Regions from separate parts of the Actinoplanes sp. NPDC026670 genome, predicted to be linked through region 2. Evidence: riboswitches for the same ligand, from Rfam matches in the RefSeq annotation. Region 2 holds a riboswitch; the other holds the start of a gene.
What was found. A riboswitch is a leader RNA that binds a small molecule or an ion and turns the genes downstream of it on or off. The one in region 2 is predicted to bind cyclic di-AMP.

Region 1 (5,734 bases), on a different contig from region 2:
GCGATGGGCATGTCGCCGGCCGAGGTACAGGCGAAACGGGACGAGATCATCGAGTTCTCCGGCATCAACGACAAGGGCGACTTCTCGTCACTGCCGATGCGGACCTACTCCTCGGGCATGTCGGCCCGGCTCCGGTTCTCCATCGCCGCGGCGAAGAAGCACGACGTGCTCCTGATCGACGAGGCGCTGGCCACCGGTGACGCGAAATTCCGCAAGCGCAGCGAGGAGCGGGTCCGCGAGCTGCGCCGTGAGGCGGGCACGGTGTTCCTGGTCAGCCACAGCGAGCAGTCGATCCGGGACACCTGCGAGCGCTGCATCTGGCTGGAGGCCGGCGAGATCCGGGCCGACGGCGCGACCTCCGAGGTGATGAAGGAGTACGAGGCCTTCACCCGCAGGTGAGGCCCCGCACTCCTCCGGCGCCGGGCTAGTTGACCGACAGGTGCACGTGGTTGGTGTGGTCGCTGGACGGGTCTCCGCCCGCCCCGCTGTACGACTTCCAGCCACTGCTCGGTAGCCAGATCCGGCGGTACCAGATCACGTAGAGCACGTTCAGGTTGTCGGCGTTGTTGATGAAGTAGTTCGCCAGGTTGTCGCCGTACGTCTTGTCGGCTCCGGTGGCGTCGCCGCCGAACGTGCCCTTCTCGGCCGAGAAGTCGCAGGCCCGGCCCTTGGGGTGCTCGCCGCTGTTCTGCTCCCGCCAGCACTTGGTGAACCTGGTGAAGCCGTCGGCGCGGGCCTCCTTGTAGGCGTGCAGGAGGGTCGCGGTCACGCAGCCGCCGGTCCCGGTCGGGTCGGTCTGGTTGCAGCTGGTGCCGCTCGGACCGGGCGACGCGTCCTCGCTGTCACCGCCGTCGGACGACGAGCTGGCGTCGGCGCCCTGGTTCGCCGCTTTCAGGGCCGCCTCGGCCTGCTCCTTCTGTTTCGCCATCACGGTGACCTGCTTCTGCTGGTCCTTGATGGCGATGTCGATGGAGTCCTTGGCCTTCTGCTGGGTGTCGCGGGTGGTCTTGAGATCCTCGATCGCCCGGTTCTGGTCGGCGGCCACCAGGGCCAGCGTCTCGGCCCGGCCCAGGAAGCCCTCGGCCGAGTCGGAGCTGAGCAGCGCGGCCATCGGCCCGCCCCGGCCCGCGGTGTACGCCTGGGTGGCGAGCAGGTCGAGCCGGTCCTGCTGGGGTCCCAGCTCGCCGTCCAGCTTCTTCAGCTCGGCGGTCAGCTTGGCCTGCTGTTCCTTGGAGGTCTTCAGCTTGGCCTTCGCCTCCACGAAACCCTTGGAGGCCTTCTCGAGTTTCTCGATCAGTGACGCGGAGCCGCCCTCACCGTCGTCACCGGAGTCGCCGGGGGCGGCGAGCAGCCGGGGGGCCGCGGTGGCCGGCGTCGGGGCGACGGCCAGTCCGCACGCGGCGACGAGCAGCGCCAGCAACGCCGCTAATCGCCGCGCAGTGTTCTGCTGCACAGGAATTTCCTTCCGTCGGCCGCCGGCCGGGTTAGCTGACGGGTTCGGGACGAAGGAAATCCCTACCGCTGGTGAGCGGATTCACCCCAGGGAATATTGGTTCCCCGGCTCGCCGATAACGGCGATTAGGCGGCGGCTCCCGTACGGGAACCGCACCGACCATACCCACTCGATCGACAGATCGACAGTTCTCGTACGCCCCGCAATGGCCTCGACACGAGCGGTGACAACAATTACGGATAGTCGTTGCGACGTAACACTTTTGGCCGTTCCCAGGGTCTGATCCACGGCGATATCTCGGGTAAACTGGCCGCCGGTCCTGCCAGGACGGCACCGCCCCCGAGTTGCCGGCAGGCCGCCGCCCAATCGTCGAAAGGCGAGCCGGGGAACCAGGTCACTGGGGTGTATCCGCAGTTTGCGGTAGGGATTGCTTCCGTCCCGAACCCGTCAGCTAACTCGGTCGGCGGTGACACGGAAGGAACTGTTGATGACCGCAAGTCCCCGCCGGTGGCTGATACACGCCCTGGCGCCGCTGGTGGCTGTCGTGATGCTCGCGGCACCCGCGGCTCCGGCTTCGGCCGAGCCCGGCGGCTCGTCGTCCACTGCTCAAGAGCAGGAGCAGAACGGTGGCGACGGAGACGCAATCCTCTCCGATGTGATCGAGAACACGAACCGGCGCTACGTGTCCGCCAAGGCGGCCGTGCAGAAGTCGGTGAAGGCCCAGGCTCAACTGGCCAGCCAGATCAAGCAGGCCGAGGCCCGGCGCGACGTGCTGATCCCCGAGGTCGACAAGATCGCCAAAGAGCAGTACATGACGGGCAACCTGAGCTCGATCGGTTACCTGCTCAACGCCAACTCCTCGGGCGACTTCCTGGAGAAGGCGGTCTCCCTGGAGGAGATCAACCGGCTCCACGACGCCAAGCTGCGTGAGCTCAACGAGGCACTCCGGACCATCACCGAGAGCAAGGTCCGGCTCGACGCCGAGGTGAAGCAGCAGCAGCAGGACGCCGCCGCGATGAAGAAGCAGAAGGACGCCGCGGTCGACGCGCTCGCCCTGGTCGGCGGCAAGGGTGTCACCAAGGGCCTCGTGGTCGCCGACTCCCCGGAGGCCGCTCCGGCGCCCCGCAACTCCAGCGGTGGCTTCTCGGCCGAGGGTTGCACCGAGAAGGACCCGACCACGAACGGCTGCGTCACCAAGCGCACGCTGCACATGTACAAGGAAGTCAAGAAGGCCGGCTTCAGCAACTTCGTCGGCTGCCATCGCGACGGTGGGCCGTTCGAGCATCCCAAGGGCCGCGCCTGCGACTGGTCGCTGCAGAAGTCCGGGTTCTCGACGTTCGACACCGACAAGGAATTCCGGTACGGCAACAACCTGATGGCGTTCCTGGTGCGTAATGCCGACGCGCTCGGGATCTACTACGTGATCTGGAACAAGCAGATCTGGTTCCCTGCCAACGGGTGGAGCAACTACCACGGGGTCAGTGACCACACCGACCACGTGCACGTGTCGATGCTCTAGAACCTTCACGTCACGAGAACGGCCCCCGTCCGGTGGACGGGGGCCGTTTCGCATCTCGAACGGTCAGTGCAGCGCGCGCCGCACCGGGGCCCGGCCGTGCGGCTGGGCCGGCGCCGGACCGGCCGGCACCGCAGCCGGGATCGGGATCGTCACCGGGCGCACCTGGGTGACCTCCAGCTCCTTGCCGTGGTGCAGCAGGGTGAGCCGGGCCTGGCCGCCGCCGTTGCGCAGGGAGTAGGTGACCTCATCCGAGGTCACGCTCACCCGCAGCCGCAGACCACGCCAGAGCAGCGAGAACTCCAGGTTGTTGATCCGGCTGGGCAGGCGCGGGGCGAACGACAGCTGGCCGTTGAAGTCACGCATGCCACCGAGACCGGCGACCAGCGAGATCCAGGTGCCGGCCAGGGACGCCACGTGCACCCCGTCCCGGGCGTTCTGGTGCAGGTCGTGCAGGTCCATCAGGGCGGCCTCGCCCAGATAGTCGTGCGCGAGCTCCAGGTGCCCGGTCTCGGCCGCGAGGACGGCCTGGATGCAGGCGGAGAGCGACGAGTCCCGTACGGTCCGGGCGTCGTAGTAGGCGAAGTTGCGCGCCTTCTCCTCCGGGGTGAACGCGTCCCCTCGGATGTACATCGCCATGACCAGGTCGGCCTGCTTGACCACCTGCTTGCGGTACAGGTCGAAGTACGGGTAGTTCAGCAGCAGCGGGTACCCCTCCGGCGGGGTGTTCTCGAAGTCCCACTCCTGAAGCCGGGTGAAGCCCTCGCACTGCTGGTGGACGCCGATCTCCTTGTCGTACGGGATGTGCACGGCGGCCGCCGCGTCCCGCCACGACGCGGTCTCCTCGTCGTCGACCCCGAACCGCCGGGCCAGGTCCGGATGGCGTTTGCAGGCGTCGACCGCGGTCATCAGGTTCTGCTGCGCCATCAGGTTGGTGTAGATGTTGTCGTTCACCACGGCGGTGTACTCGTCGGGACCGGTGACCCCGTCGATGTGGAACCGTCCGTGCCGGTCGTGGTGTCCCAGCGACCGCCACAGCCGGGCCGTCTCCACCAGCAGCTCCAGGCCGACCTCACGCTCGAAGTCGTAGTCCCCGGTGGCCTGCACGTAACGGCGGACCGCGTCGGCGATGTCGGCGGCGATGTGGAACCCGGCGGTGCCGGCCGGCCAGTACCCGGAGCACTCCTGGCCCCGGATGGTCCGCCACGGGAACGCCGCGCCCTGCAGGCCGAGTGTCTGGGCCCGCTCCCGGGCCAGGTCCAGCGTCGAGTGCCGCCAGCGCAGCACGTCGGCCGCCGCGGAGGGCTGGGTGTACGTCAGCGCCGGCAGCACGAACGTCTCGGCGTCCCAGAAGGTGTGGCCGTCGTACCCCGGCCCGGTCAGGCCCTTGGAGCCGATCGGGCGCTGCTCGGCCCGGGCTCCGGCCTGGAGCGTGTGGAACAGCCCGAACCGGACGGCCTGCTGCACCTCCGAGTCGCCCTCGACCTTGACGTCCGAGTGGTCCCAGAACGCGTCGAGGTAGTCCCTCTGCTGCTGGACCAGGCCGTCCCAGCCGTCCAGGCGGGCGCTGGCGAGAGCCGCCCCGACCTGGTCACGCAGGGCGGGCAGCGAACGCATGCTGGACCAGCCGTACGCCGCCAGCTTGACCACCCGCAGCTTCTGCCCCGGCTCGAGCCGGCAGGCGACGGTGGTGCGCAGCCAGTCCGGGTGGCCCTCGGTGGTGATGGCGTGCCGGCCCGGCGTCTCCACCAGATGCTCCATGGCCGCGGCCATCCGCAGGTCGCTGGCCTTGGTGCGGTGCACGAGGATGCCGCCGGTGGGCTGCTCCAGCATCTCCTCGGCCTGTAGCGGGCGGTCCAGCACCGCGGCGACCCGGGGGTCCTTGCTCATCGGCGGCAACTGCTCGTTGGCCACCAGCTCGGACTGGAGGATCAGCCGGGTCGACGCGTCCAGCGGCTCCACCTCGTAGAGGAAGGCCACCACGGCGCGCTGGGTGAACGACACCAGCCGCACGGTCCGCACCCGGATGCCCTGGCCGGACGGCGACACCCACTCGACGACCCGCTCCAGCGTGCCGGCTCGCAGGTCGAGGCAGCGCTCGTGGGAGCGCAACTCGCCGTAGCGCACGTCGAACGGCTCGTCGTCGACGAGCAGGCGCATCAGCTTGGCGTTGGTGACGTTGACCATGGTCTGGCCGGACTCGGGGAAGCCGTACCCGGCCTCGGCATGCGGCAGTGGCCGCAACTCGTAGAACGAGTTCAGATAGCTGCCCGGCAGGCCGTGCGGCTCGCCCTCGTCCAGGTTTCCGCGTATCCCGATGTGGCCGTTGGAGAGCGCGAACACCGACTCCGACTGGGCCAGCAGGTCCAGATCGAGCCGGGTCTCCCGAATGTGCCAAGGGTCGACGGGATAAGCCCGTTCACGGATCACGGTCGTGCCTCTCGTAACTGATTTCAGAGGAGGTCTTTGAGATCTTGAACCACGACGTCGGCGCCGTGTTCCCGCAGCGCGTCGGCCTGGCCCACCCGGTCCACACCGATCACGATGCCGAAACCGCCGGCCCGTCCGGCGGCCACGCCGGCCTGCGCGTCCTCGTAGACGGCACAGTTCGCCGGGTCGAGGCCGAGCAGCTCGGCGCCCTTGAGGAAGGTGTCCGGCGCCGGTTTGCCGGGCAGGCCCAGCTCACGGGCGACGACACCGTCCACCCGGGCCTCCAGGAGGTCGGCGATCCCGGCCGCCTCCAGGACGTCCTTGCAGTTGGCGCT
Region 2 (5,734 bases):
GGGTGGGCCGGGTGCGTGGGGAGTGTTGCCGGTTGGGCGGGGTGCGTGCTGGGGGAGGGCGGCTGGGTGAGAGGCGGTAGGGGCAGGGGCACGTCGGTGGCCTCCGCGTCGGCGCCGATCGTCGAGCAGGTGCAGACGATGAGGTCGGCGCCGGCGGTGGCCAGCTCGCGGAGTCGCCCGGCCAGCCCCGGCGCCGAACCGGTCCGGCGGGCGTCGGCCAGCAACGACTCGTCGACCAGGTGCAGATCGGTCAGGCCCGGTGGCGCCAGCTCGGTGAAGAGACCCCGGAACGTCGCGACGTGCACCTCGGCCGTGTGCAGGAACCCGATCGTGGTCACTCGTGGATCACCCGTGCCTCCGCCACGCCTCGTGCCCTCGCCACCTGCGCCGCCTCCTCCTCGACCAGCGCGACCTGCGCGCCTGTCAGCTTGCCGAACGTGGTCACCGTGAGATCCACCCGTTTGCGCCCGGCCATCCGGGCCCGCCACACCCCGGCGATCTCGCCGTCGACAAGCAGCGCCCCGGGATTGCCGAGGATCCGCCAGACCTCCTTCTGCCGATCCCGCCCGGGAACCAGCAGGTCACGGTCACGGGCCTGGAGCAACGGGTCCATCGGGGGCAACCAGCGCACCCCACGCGGCATCGGCGCCGACTCAAGAAGCTCGGCCGCCGAGAACGGCCCGGTAGCCGAGAAGGGCCCGGCCGTAGAGGAAAGCCCGGCCGTCGAGAAAGGCCCAGCCGTAGAGGAAAGCTCGGCCGCCGATGACGATCCGGCGGGCGATGGCGATCCGGCAGGTGAGGGCGATCCGGCTGCCGAGGGGAGCCAGGCGCGCCGCCCCTCCACCCGGACCTCGGTGAGCCTGTCGGACGGCCACACCGCCTTGATCGCGGTGGTGGTGCTGCCCAGATATTTCGCCACCTCACCCGGCCCGGCCGGGCCGAGAAACCGCAGATAAGCCTCGATCAGCCGATCAATGCCCCGGTTGGCGGCCGGGATCGCCGGAGCATCCGGGATCGGGCCGAGCATCGCGTCCTTGCCGCGGGACAGCACCTCGACACCACCGGCCAGCCCGGCATGTTGCCACACACCGCCGGAGATGTGCCGGGCCGCGCAGGACCTGCAGTCGTAGGTCAACTCGGCCGGGACCAAACGGCTGACGCCGGTGCTGGCCTCGCCGCGCGGCATCGGGGCGGTGACCACCTCCCGGAAGGCCGAGGCCGTGGCGGTGAACGCGGCCACCCCGAGCCCGGCCGCGTCGGGGATCTGGCCGCTCCTGATCCGAGCCGCGGCGTCGTCGTCACCGACCGGCCACAGCTGCTCGACCAGGGCGGGCAGGTCGGCGCGGCGGTGCAGATGCGGGGCGCCGCGGGCGGCCCACACGGTGATCAGCCGATCATCGCCAAGCTCGGCGTCGGTGCGGGCGGCCAAGGCGATCCGGGTGGAGTCAGGTGTGTACTCCTGGACACCGAGATCCAGCACGGGCAGGTCGGCGGGCCGGTCACCGGAGCGATCGGCCAGGCCTTGAGCAGCGATCCGGTACGCCATGACGCGCTCACGATCCACGTCGATCATCAGCACCTCCCTCAGCGCCGACCGTACCGCCGGGCTGCGACATTTTTCCGGCGATCGTCCTGTGGCCCGGAGCGGTTCTCCACGAACTCCCAGGTGTCCAGCGTGGCCGGCCCGTACGGCCCGTCCTGCTGAATGGGCGGCTCAGCCGCCGGACGATAGCCGCAGCGGCGGGCCACCGACGTGCTGGCGGTGTTTCCCCGGTCGATGCGCAGCAGCAGCCGGCGCAGCCCCAGCGTGTCGACCGCATAGCCGGTGAGCAGGGACAACGCCGCTGAGGCGAGTCCGCGCCGCCGAAAGGGGAGGCCGACCAGGTAGCCGAGCTCGGCCTCGTGCGCCTCGGAGCGGACGTTGAAGAGCAGCACCTCACCGAGTGGCGGCCCGCCGTCGGTGGTGATCGCGAGCTGGATCCGGCTGCCGCCGATTCGGCCCTGCTGGGCCCGGCGTAGATAGGCGAGGCCGGCCTCCATGTCGAACGGCGACGGCATCAGCGTCCAGCGGGCGATGCCCGGTTCGTCGAGGAGCGCGACCAGCTCGTCGACGTCCTCCCACCGCCATTCCCGAAGGATGACGCCGGTCCCCGTCAACCTCAGCGGGTAGGGCAATGGGCTGACGGTCACCTGTCCAATCGTGCCGGTAAGACCACCTTTGGTGCTAGTGGCGATCGAGAGGAAAGCCGTGAACGATTCCTTACCGTCCACCGGTCGGATCACGGACACCATTTCGCGGTGCAGAATCGCACCATGTCTCAGAGGCGCTGAACGGTGATCTCGAATCCGGCGTTGCGCAGGCGTTCGACCAGGGCGTCACCGATCGCGGTCGCCGGGGTGAGCACACCGCCCCCGACCTGCGGCAGCGCCTCGGTGTCGAAGGCGAGCGCGAGAGCCGATTCGCCGAGCATGACCGCGGTTGCGGCGTACCCGGGATCGCCTTTCGCCTTGACCCTCGCGCGATAGCGCGCCCCGGACGTGGTGGTGGTGAAAAGGTCCATGGTGAAGTGGCCGTTGCGCTGCGTGTCCTCGCTCGGCCCGGCGCCGGGGGCGGGCAGGAAACGGTCCAGGACGAATCGCAGTGGCGGCACCGCGAAGCCGATGACCAGCGCGTTCATGCCGGACTTGACGACCGTGGCGGCGACTTTGCTCTTCACCCGCAGGACCTCGCGGTACCGGAACGTGCGGCCGTAGGCCCAGCCGCGCAGCGCGTTGCTGCGCCGGACGACGCGGGTGTTGTAGGACGCCATCACGAACGGCGCGAGGTGCCCGCGGATGCTGGAGTCCACCTCGGACCCGGGGAGGGTGAGCATGTCGGGCTGACGGCCCAGGTCGGGCTCGGCCTGCCGGTCCGGGCTCAGCGAGTACGGGCTGGCGCCGACCTTGCGCAGCCGGGTGTCCTTCTTCATCACGTCGACCTGGTGCCGCATCGAGTCGATGGTGCCGCCGCTGATCCCGGCGCGCATGCTGGTCACCACGAGCGTCGTGTCGGTGAGTTCGCCGGCGCCGTCCCGGCTGATCTGTTCGTGCAGGACGTGCACTCCGATATCGGACGGAATCGAATCGAAGCCACACGAGTGGACGATCCGTGCGCCGGTGCGCTTTGCCGTCTCGTGGTTCTCGTCGATGCTGTCCCGGGCGAAGAGCACCTCACCGGTGAGGTCCACGTAGTCCGTGCCGGTTTCGGCGCATGCACGGGCGAGTGGCTTGCCGTACTTCGCATACGGCCCGACCGTGGTGATCACGACTCTGGTGCGGCCGGCCATCGTGGTCAGGGCTTCCGCGTCGTTCGCGTCGGCGACGACGACGGGCCAGTCCAGACCGAGACCCTCCAGTTTCGCCGCGGAACGGCCGCCCAGCGCGAGCCGTGCGCCCGCTGGAGCGTGCTCGGCGAGGTATCGCGCCACCAACACACCGACGAAACCCGAGGCACCGTAGACGATCACGTCGAACTCGCGCTGTTGATCGTTCATGTCCTCGCCCATGGCTGAGGATTGTGCACCCTCGGTGGAGGGTTCCGCACCTGTTGCGCCACGCCGAATTCAGCACGTTAGCCACACAAAGGAAGATCAAAGCGGCTAATTTGTGACTTACAACTCCATTGCCGCGTGTCGCATAACCAACCAGCAGCGCGGCGAATCGGCAGCCCGAAACAGAGCGGGCACCGTGGTCGGAACGCCGAGTCCAGCCGCCGACCACGGTTCGACGAACCAAAGGCATGGAGCGGGGGACCCAAGAGTTCCTCGGCGCTACGGCGCCTCGGGGTGAAGCCGCGAACGCGGCCGGGCACCTCTGCCCGAACCCGACAGCTGACCTCGTAGGCGTGGAGGACAAGCTCATGGCTCAGATCGGAAAACAACTCCAACGCGCGGTCGGCATGATGGCCGTCGGACTCGCCGGAAGCGTCGCCCTCGCCGGGCCCGCGCACGCCGACATCAACTGGGAGGCGATCGCGCACTGCGAATCCGGGGGCAACTGGAGCATCAACACCGGAAACGGTTACTACGGGGGACTCCAGTTCAGCCGGAGCACGTGGCGCGCCTACGGCGGCACGAAGTACGCGGACACCGCGAACCGGGCTTCCAAGTCCGAGCAGATCCGGATCGCCGAACGGGTGGTACGCGGGCAGGGCATCGGCGCGTGGCCGACGTGCGGCCGGCGGCACGCCTACACGGCGGCGTCGCGTGGCAGCGTACGGAAGGTGCATCGGACGACCGGAAGCTACGTGGTACGGCGTGGCGACACGCTGGCGCGGATCGCGGCCCGGCACGACGTCAAGGGCGGGTGGCGTGCGCTTTACCGTGCGAACTCGGATGTGCTGAGCAGCCCGCACCGGCTGCGGGTGGGGCAGCGGTTGAAGGTCTGAGAGTGGGCCCGGCGCGACTTGAACGCGCGACCTACCGCTTAGGAGGCGGTTGCTCTATCCACTGAGCTACGAGCCCGACGTTGCTGAGGGTACCAGCAGGCGAAGCCCGGGTCGGTACGGCCGACCCGGGCCCGCCGGGAAACCACCTGACGATCAGGCCAGGTCGAAACGGTCCAGGTTCGCGACCTTGACCCACGCCTGGACGAAGTCGGTGACCAGCTTCTCCTTGGCGTCGTCGCTGCCGTACACCTCGGCCTGGGCGCGCAGCACCGAGTTCGACCCGAAGATCAGGTCGGCCCGGGTGGCGGTCCACTTGACCTCGCCGGTCCGGCGGTCGCGGCCCTCGAAGGCCTCGCCGTCGGAGTCGGTGGCCGACCAGGTGGTGCCGAAGTCGAGCAGGTTGACGAAGAAGTCGTTGGTCAGCACGCCCGGCGTCTCGGTGAAGACACCGTCCTTCGAGCCGGCCGTGTTGGCGCCCAGCACACGCAGGCCGCCGACCAGCACGGTCAGCTCCGGCGCGGTGAGGGTGAGCAGCTGCGCGCGGTCGACCAGCAGCGCCTCGGTGGGACGGTTGTGGCCCTTGGCGAGGTAGTTGCGGAAGCCGTCGTGGGTGGGCTCCAGCACCGCGAACGACTCGGCGTCGGTCTGTTCCTCGGTCGCGTCGGTACGACCCGGGGTGAACGGCACCTCGACGTCGAAACCGGCGTCCTTCGCGGCCTTCTCCACGGCGGCCGAACCGGCCAGCACGATCAGGTCGGCGAGGGAGATCTTCGCGCCACCGGCCGCGTCGAACTCGGCCTTCACGCCCTCCAGCACGCCGAGCACCTTGGCGAGCTGGGCCGGGTCGTTGACCTCCCACTGGTTCTGCGGGGCGAACCGGATGCGGGCGCCGTTCGCGCCACCGCGCTTGTCGGTGCCACGGAACGTCGAGGCCGACGCCCACGCGGTCGCGACCAGCTCGGCGACCGACAGGCCGGAGGCCAGCACGGTGGCCTTGAGCGCGGCGACGTCGGCCGGGCCGACCAGCTCGTGGTCGACCGCGGGCAGCGGGTCCTGCCAGATCAGCGGCTCGGACGGAACCTCCGGGCCGAGGTAGCGGGCGATCGGGCCCATGTCACGGTGGGTCAGCTTGAACCACGCCTTGGCGAAGGCCTTGCCGAACGCCTCCGGGTCGTCGTGGAACCGCTTCGAGATCGGCCCGTAGACCGGGTCGAAACGCAGCGCCAGGTCCGAGGTCAGCATCCGCGGCTCCTGGCGCTTGCCGGCGTCGAACGCGTGCGGCACCAGGTCCGAGCCCGCGCCGTTCTT

Region 1: it holds a riboswitch for cyclic di-AMP, as region 2 does, so the genes downstream of both, AB0E94_RS05010 (hypothetical protein) here and AB0E94_RS24545 (transglycosylase family protein) in region 2, are expected to answer to the same signal.

The regions. Positions count from the first base shown of each region.
Region 1 covers NZ_JBEZXU010000003.1:306,829-312,562, reverse strand. Annotated here, with positions in the region: gene AB0E94_RS05020 (ABC transporter ATP-binding protein) at 1-399, shown strand, start outside; gene AB0E94_RS05015 (hypothetical protein) at 425-1,453, opposite strand; cyclic di-AMP (ydaO/yuaA leader) riboswitch at 1,458-1,595, opposite strand; cyclic di-AMP (ydaO/yuaA leader) riboswitch at 1,803-1,936, shown strand; gene AB0E94_RS05010 (hypothetical protein) at 1,941-2,972, shown strand; gene AB0E94_RS05005 (glycoside hydrolase family 65 protein) at 3,036-5,399, opposite strand; gene AB0E94_RS05000 (beta-phosphoglucomutase family hydrolase) at 5,423-5,734, opposite strand, start outside.
Region 2 covers NZ_JBEZXU010000025.1:100,044-105,777, reverse strand. Annotated here, with positions in the region: gene AB0E94_RS24565 (hypothetical protein) at 1-338, opposite strand, end outside; gene AB0E94_RS24560 (crosslink repair DNA glycosylase YcaQ family protein) at 335-1,573, opposite strand; gene AB0E94_RS24555 (GNAT family N-acetyltransferase) at 1,585-2,190, opposite strand; gene AB0E94_RS24550 (saccharopine dehydrogenase NADP-binding domain-containing protein) at 2,319-3,545, opposite strand; cyclic di-AMP (ydaO/yuaA leader) riboswitch at 3,754-3,899, shown strand; gene AB0E94_RS24545 (transglycosylase family protein) at 3,899-4,426, shown strand; tRNA gene AB0E94_RS24540 (tRNA-Arg) at 4,430-4,502, opposite strand; gene katG (catalase/peroxidase HPI) at 4,580-5,734, opposite strand, start outside.